3 regions of the Halobacillus rhizosphaerae genome follow, and region 3 is predicted to be linked to each of the others. Evidence: riboswitches for the same ligand, from Rfam matches in the RefSeq annotation. Region 3 holds a riboswitch; each other region holds the start of a gene.

Region 1 (2,256 bases), on a different contig from region 3:
TGTCTTTTACTGTGGGCTGAGTGATAAATTTATCAGCAAATGCCAGTCCTTCTTGGGTATCTCGTTCTCTCCCTGTGACATTGATCGTTAACATTTTCACTTTCTCATTATCCATGGATTGGTACAACTGTTCTTTCTTAGGCATGTCTTTTCCACAGTCAGGACACCAGGAGACCCAGAAGGTAAGAACGATTACTTTTCCTAAATCGGTTTCTAATTGGTACATTTGATTAGAGTCTATATAAGGTAATTGAAAGAGCGGTGCATGAGTCAATGTGAATTCTCCTTTTCATTAATGTTGACGCCTTTATTCTCCCATGCTAACATATGAAATAATTTAATAGCGACATCTTAACTTATCCAGAGAGGTGGAGGGACTGGCCCTTTGAAGCCCAGCAACCGGTTGAATAATACGGTGCTAATTCCAGCAAAGCTTTATGCTTTGAGAGATGAGAAGAGAACAAGAGAAGTCTCTTCTTTTTAAGGAGGGATTTTTTTAGTGTCTGGAAACCTCATACTAAATCAATAAAGTAAAAGGAACGGACTAACCTTTTAGTTGACAGATAATTAAAAATGATGCTAGAATCCTTTTTGTGCTTCTTAAACGAGTTAAAGTGATAATAAGTTAATAAATTAAAATCTCTTATCAAGAGTGGTGGAGGGACGGGCCCGTTGATACCCGGCAACCGTTGAGTATGAACACTCAAAAAGGTGCCAATTCCTGCAGAGCATGTATAGCTCTGGCGGATAAGAGAACAGACAAATCTGAAGATAAACTTCGCCTTTCTGTTCTCAAGCAGAAAGGCTTTTTTATTGGGGAGGAAAACTATGATTTCAATTAAGGAATTGTCTAAAGTTTTTCATACGAAAGACCAGGACGTCCAAGCAGTAGATCAGTTAAACCTTGAGATTGATAAGGGAGAAATTTACGGAGTGATCGGCTATAGCGGAGCGGGCAAAAGTACGTTTATCCGCCTGCTTAACAGGCTGGAAGATCCAACGGCCGGGAGTATTAGAATAGACAACCAGGATATAACTTCTTTGAACAAAGGCAAGCTTCGGCTGGCACGTCAGGAAATTGGAATGATCTTTCAGCATTTTAATCTGCTTTGGTCAAGAACGGTTCATGATAATATTGCTTTTCCTTTGGAAATTGCTGGTATGACTAAAGCTAAGAGAGATAAACGGGTGGAAGAATTGATTGACTTAGTCGGTTTGAAAGGCAGAGGGCAGTCCTATCCCTCCCAATTGAGCGGCGGCCAAAAGCAAAGAGTGGGAATAGCGAGAGCTCTTGCTAATAACCCTAAAGTTCTTCTTTGTGATGAAGCAACTTCTGCCCTTGACCCTGAAACCACCGACTCGATACTGGATTTATTAGTGGATATCAATGAAAAGTTAGGGCTTACGATTGTTCTTATTACCCACGAGATGCATGTAATTCGCAAAATTTGTCACCAAGTGGCCGTTATGGAAAGTGGGCGTATTGTTGAACAGGGAGATGTTCTCGATGTATTTCTTTATCCAAAAGAAAAAGTTACTAAGCGTTTCGTCGATCAGGTAATGGGAGATCCGGAACGGGAGCATTCATTAAATCTTATTAATGACACTTATAAAACCGGAGAAATTCTCCAACTGCACTTCATAGGAGAAAATACTAACCAAGCGTTGATTAGTGAAATATCCAGGTCGTTTAAAGTGGACGTTAATATTCTGCACGGAAAAATCACTCAAACTCAAAAAGGGGCATATGGAACTTTATTCGTTCAATTTGCTGGGGAAGAGCAGGAAATAAAACGAGCGATAGAATATTGTCGTTCAACTTCTGTGGAAGTAGAGGTGAGTCCGCATGTTTAGTCAATTGTTCCCTAATGTAAATTTAGAAGATATGATTACAGCCACCAATGAAACTATTTATATGACAGTGATTTCAGTGGCAGGAACATTTATTCTGGGATTGCTGTTAGGTTTATTACTTTACTTATCCGGTCCCGGAGGTTTATGGCAGAATAAAACATTAAATTGGATTACAGCTGCAATTGTCAATGTTTTTCGTGCTATTCCCTTCATTATATTGATCCTTCTGCTATTCCCGTTTACTGATTTCTTAGTGGGTACTATTCGAGGGCCAAATGCTGCCCTGCCAGCACTGATCATAGGAGGTGCCCCATTCTATGCTCGTCTCGTTGAAATTGCATTAAAAGAAGTGGATAAAGGTGTAGTGGAGGCGGCTAAATCAATGGGGGCTAAATATTCCAG
Region 2 (2,256 bases), on a different contig from region 3:
TAAATCCACACATAGACGTTCCTCACTTTCTTTTTTGCTGTCTAAACTTACGAGTCAAAATTATACCATAAATCAATGACCTCTTCGAGAGCCTATATTGGTCATTTTATGTAATATTCCCTAAAAAAAACATCGTTCTTGAAATTTACCCAAGAACGATGCGCGTATTTATTGGTTTAGATAACTGTTCAGCTCTTCTGCTTTATCTGTTTTCTCCCACGGAAACTCAACATCGGTTCGGCCAAAGTGCCCGTAAGCAGCTGTTTGACGATAGATTGGACGTCTGAGATCAAGCATTTTGATAATTCCGGCAGGGCGGAGATCAAATAAATGACGCACCGCTTCGACAAGTGCCTCTTCAGAAACTTTTCCTGAACCATTAGTATTGATGGAAATTGAAACTGGCTGAGCTACTCCGATCGCATAGGCAAGCTGAACTTCACATGAATCTGCAAGCCCCGCAGCTACAATGTTCTTGGCTACATACCTTGCCGCATACGCTGCGGAACGGTCTACTTTAGTCGCGTCTTTCCCGCTGAACGCTCCCCCGCCGTGACGAGCGTATCCTCCATAAGTATCCACGATAATCTTTCGACCTGTAAGGCCCGCATCACCCTGCGGCCCCCCGATGACAAAGCGCCCTGTAGGATTAATAAAGTACTTTGTTTCCTTGTCAATCAATTTCTCTGGGACCACTGGCTCGATTACATGTTTTTTCAAATCGGATTGAATCTGCTCGAGCGTAATTTCTTCTGCGTGCTGTGTAGAAATAACGATCGTATCTACCCTTTTCGGCAGATCATTTTCATCATACTCGATGGTCACCTGCGTTTTACCATCCGGCCGCAAATAATCAAGCGTTCCATCATTGCGGACATCAGATAACCGTTTAGACAATTGGTGAGCAAGCGAAATGGGGAGCGGCATAAGCTCTTTTGTTTCATTATTTGCATAACCAAACATCAGTCCTTGATCCCCAGCGCCAATTGAGTCAATTTCTTGATCGCTCATTTGACCTTCTCTAGCTTCATACGCTACATCTACGCCGCCGGCAATGTCCGGGGATTGCTCGTCAATAGCGGTCAAAACTGCACAGGTGTCCGCATCAAATCCATATTTAGCCCGGGTGTAGCCAATATCTTTGATGGTCTTACGAACAATTGCAGGAATATCTACATAAGTATTTGTGCTAATTTCACCAGATACGAGCACAAGGCCCGTGGTTACCGTGGTTTCACAAGCCACTCTTGCATTTGGATCGTTCTTTAAAATTTCGTCTAAGATGGCATCAGAGATCTGATCACAAATCTTATCAGGATGACCTTCTGTTACGGATTCTGATGTAAATAACCGACGATTGGCTGACATTCTCTAAAACTCCTCCTTCAACATGACACGAATAGTAGACGGAACTCTTTACCAGTATGTGTGTAGAAACTAATAAGTCTTCATTTATATGTGGAACATACGTCCATGTCACCACCTATTAGTCAAACCATAGGTGTAGCTGTCTTACACAGCCGTGACGAATATTTCCCTTAAAAAAAGAAAAAACCCTTCCTTACTAGAGGAAAGGGGCTGCATCCTTTCGCTCTTATCGTCCAAGTAACTGGTTACCAGTACTTGCTTCAGGTTAGCACCGTGCCATTAACAAATGACGGGTTGCCGGGTTTCAAAGGGCCTGTCCCTCCACCAACTCTGGATAAGAGAGTTTCCGTTCGAAATTATCGTATCGAAATACCCTGTTAATGTCAATAAAACCGCAATGAACGTTGTTAAATATGGTTTTAAAAATTTTTTACCCCCATTATCCCTGAGGCAATAATGATCTTTTCCTATAAGGAAAGAAAGGTGCAGGAAGTAACTGACATACAACAGGGTTAAGAGTATAATGAGGATACAGTGTCATCATTTCAAAGAAAATCAAGTTTTTGATTATTAGTATGGATTATTAAAAGCAATGTGTTATACTAATGGTCAGAAAAAACTCAATGCTTTATTTAAATTTTTTTATAAAGGCGGGAAGACACATATGAGTGCCATTAACCAAATGTCTGAATTGAACCAACTATTAGCAGAAGAGCATGTACAGCACCAATTATCAGTACCACAACTGGTAAAAAAGATTCTTTCCCGTAATGAGGGTACCTTAACTGATCAAGGCGCTATTCAAGCCACTACTGGTGCTTATACTGGAAGATCACCAAAAGACAAATTTATTGTTAAAGATGAAGACTCCGAGTCAAAAGTAGACTG
Region 3 (2,256 bases):
CCTAATTATGACGTCCACACTTCGTTTGAGAGCTCAACCACGTGGCGGATTTTCGCCCATTGATCTTCTTCAGATAATAAATTCCCTTCCTCAGTGGAAGCAAATCCACATTGTGGACTTAGACAGAGCTGTTTATAAGGAACGTAGTCAGCTGCCTCTGCTATTCTTTTCTTAATTGCCTCTTTGTCCTCGAGTTTTCCTGTTTTCGAGGTGATCAAACCAAGAACAATGTGGAGGTCTGATCGATTTACTTTGCGAAGAGGGTCAAAGCTTCCAGACCTCTCATCGTCAAACTCAAGAAACAATCCATCCACGTTCAGTTTTCCGAAAATGGCGTCAGATACTGCTTCATAGTCTCCTGAAGCTAAGTAAGTAGAGCGGAAATTTCCTCTGCAAATATGCATGGTAATGACCATATCATCAGGCCGTTCGGAAATAGAGTCATTCACCGCCTGAACAAATAATTCGCGAAGCTTGTCTGGGTCCTGCCCTTTATTTCTCATTTTCTGCAGTCCTTCTTCTGAAAAGAATCCTGCCCAGGAGGTATCATCGAGTTGAAGATATCTGCATCCCGCCTCATAAAATGTCTGAATAGCTTTCTGATATGCGCTGGTCAAATCCTCAAGAAGTTCTTCTTCTGTATTATAAACGGTTTGGTTAATGTCACCCCGTGCCAGCAGCATGTTTGGACTGGGAATCGTAAATTTTGGTGTGTGGTTCTCTCCGACCACAGAATGAAGAAACTTATAATGATCGATCATAGGGTGGTCAGAAAAATCTATTTTTCCCACAACTCTTACTGAATGTGCCTTCGTTTCTACACCCTCGAACTGGATACCTGAATCTGTTTCATAGCCTTCGACACCAATAAGTCCTTCCAAAAAGTCAAAATGCCACCAAGCCCTGCGTAAATCTCCATCAGTGATCGATTGCAGACCTGCTTGTTTTTGTTTTTCAACCAGTTTAATAATTTCCTCATCTTCAATTTTCTTTAATTCATAATCAGAAATTTCTCCATAGTCCCGGCTGATTCTTGCCTTTTTAATTCTTTCTGGTCGCAGAAAGCTTCCCACATGATCCCCTTTGAAGGGAGCCATAGTCGTTTGAGTGAATGACATTTTATCCTCTCCTTTTCATAATAAAAAGCCTCTTCCATAAGAAGAGACTTCATCGATTAATGGCCGCTTCTTATCTTTCAAGCTAAATTAGCTTGCAGGAATTAGCACCTTGTACAATTACAGGTTGCTGAGGTGTCGCCGGACCTATTCCTCGACCTCTCTTGATAAGAAATATATGAATTTTTCAAAAAATACTATGGATGTAATCTTAACAACAACTTTTGAAAAAAGAAAGGGAGATTTCTCAACATAGGAAAATCATTATGAATCACTCGAAAAAAAGAGGGGGGTATATAGATCATTTTAGTATTCTATCGATCATCTTGCTGCTCTTTGGTTATTAAAAAACTCAACAAAGAGTACACCTGAAAAAACATCCCGAACCAAACGATGCCCCAGGACGTATCTTTAATGGAGGTGTTCAGACGGCTTTTAAAGGTTTGATTCTTCTCATCGAAAGGGTAAGCGAATGAATTTTTATGACAGGAATAATGATAAGCGCAGCCTAATATGTTTCCACGACCATTCAGTGAAAGTGATCATTAGTATGGATGGAGATGTTTTATGAGGAGCGAATCAGGTTACATAATTAAAGTACCCACTACCGTATATTGCTGTGTGAAAAATCCATATAAAAATTAGTGGTAACGGGTTGACTAAATACCATAAGGGGTATATTATGAAAAACAGATTGCAAAGCAAAGGGGAATAAAATGAATATATGGATTGGGATCATAGTTACTGTATCCTTTGTGTATCTCTATCGGCGATATCTGCCTGTGCCAGGCGTTAATCCAATAAATATATATGAAGAAAATGAATCATTGGAAGGACTGGTTATTGTAGACACTCGAGATTATCAGACTTCTTCTCGTGACAAAATTCCATCAGCTTATTGTATGCCGCTTCCTTATTTGAATCGTCACTACAACGAACTTCCGGATCAGGGCATTATAATTTTTGCTGCTGATTATGTAGAAAAGAACTTAAGCGCCCGCATATTACGCAGTAAAGGAAAATGTATTGCGGGGTACTGTCTAGCAGGAAATTTAGAAAGGAACGATCGAATTGGAATACAATAAACAAATAAAAAATAGAGTGAAACGAATAGAAGGCCAGGTTAGAGGATTATTAAAAA

The links. A riboswitch is a leader RNA that binds a small molecule or an ion and turns the genes downstream of it on or off. The one in region 3 is predicted to bind S-adenosylmethionine.
Region 1: it holds a riboswitch for S-adenosylmethionine, as region 3 does, so the genes downstream of both, Q7A53_RS11895 (methionine ABC transporter ATP-binding protein) here and Q7A53_RS07605 (5-methyltetrahydropteroyltriglutamate--homocysteine S-methyltransferase) in region 3, are expected to answer to the same signal.
Region 2: it holds a riboswitch for S-adenosylmethionine, as region 3 does, so the genes downstream of both, metK (methionine adenosyltransferase) here and Q7A53_RS07605 (5-methyltetrahydropteroyltriglutamate--homocysteine S-methyltransferase) in region 3, are expected to answer to the same signal.

What each region holds. Positions count from the first base shown of each region.
Region 1 is NZ_JAUTWQ010000010.1:71,554-73,809, reverse strand. It holds gene Q7A53_RS11900 (TlpA family protein disulfide reductase) at 1-274, opposite strand, end outside; SAM riboswitch class I at 354-456, shown strand; SAM riboswitch class I at 641-754, shown strand; gene Q7A53_RS11895 (methionine ABC transporter ATP-binding protein) at 829-1,854, shown strand; gene Q7A53_RS11890 (methionine ABC transporter permease) at 1,847-2,256, shown strand, end outside.
Region 2 is NZ_JAUTWQ010000010.1:10,172-12,427, forward strand. It holds gene asnB (asparagine synthase (glutamine-hydrolyzing)) at 1-13, opposite strand, end outside; gene metK (methionine adenosyltransferase) at 169-1,368, opposite strand; SAM riboswitch class I at 1,592-1,709, opposite strand; gene pckA (phosphoenolpyruvate carboxykinase (ATP)) at 2,033-2,256, shown strand, end outside.
Region 3 is NZ_JAUTWQ010000005.1:85,963-88,218, forward strand. It holds gene Q7A53_RS07605 (5-methyltetrahydropteroyltriglutamate--homocysteine S-methyltransferase) at 6-1,118, opposite strand; SAM riboswitch class I at 1,186-1,289, opposite strand; gene Q7A53_RS07610 (rhodanese-like domain-containing protein) at 1,832-2,200, shown strand; gene Q7A53_RS07615 (metal-sensitive transcriptional regulator) at 2,187-2,256, shown strand, end outside.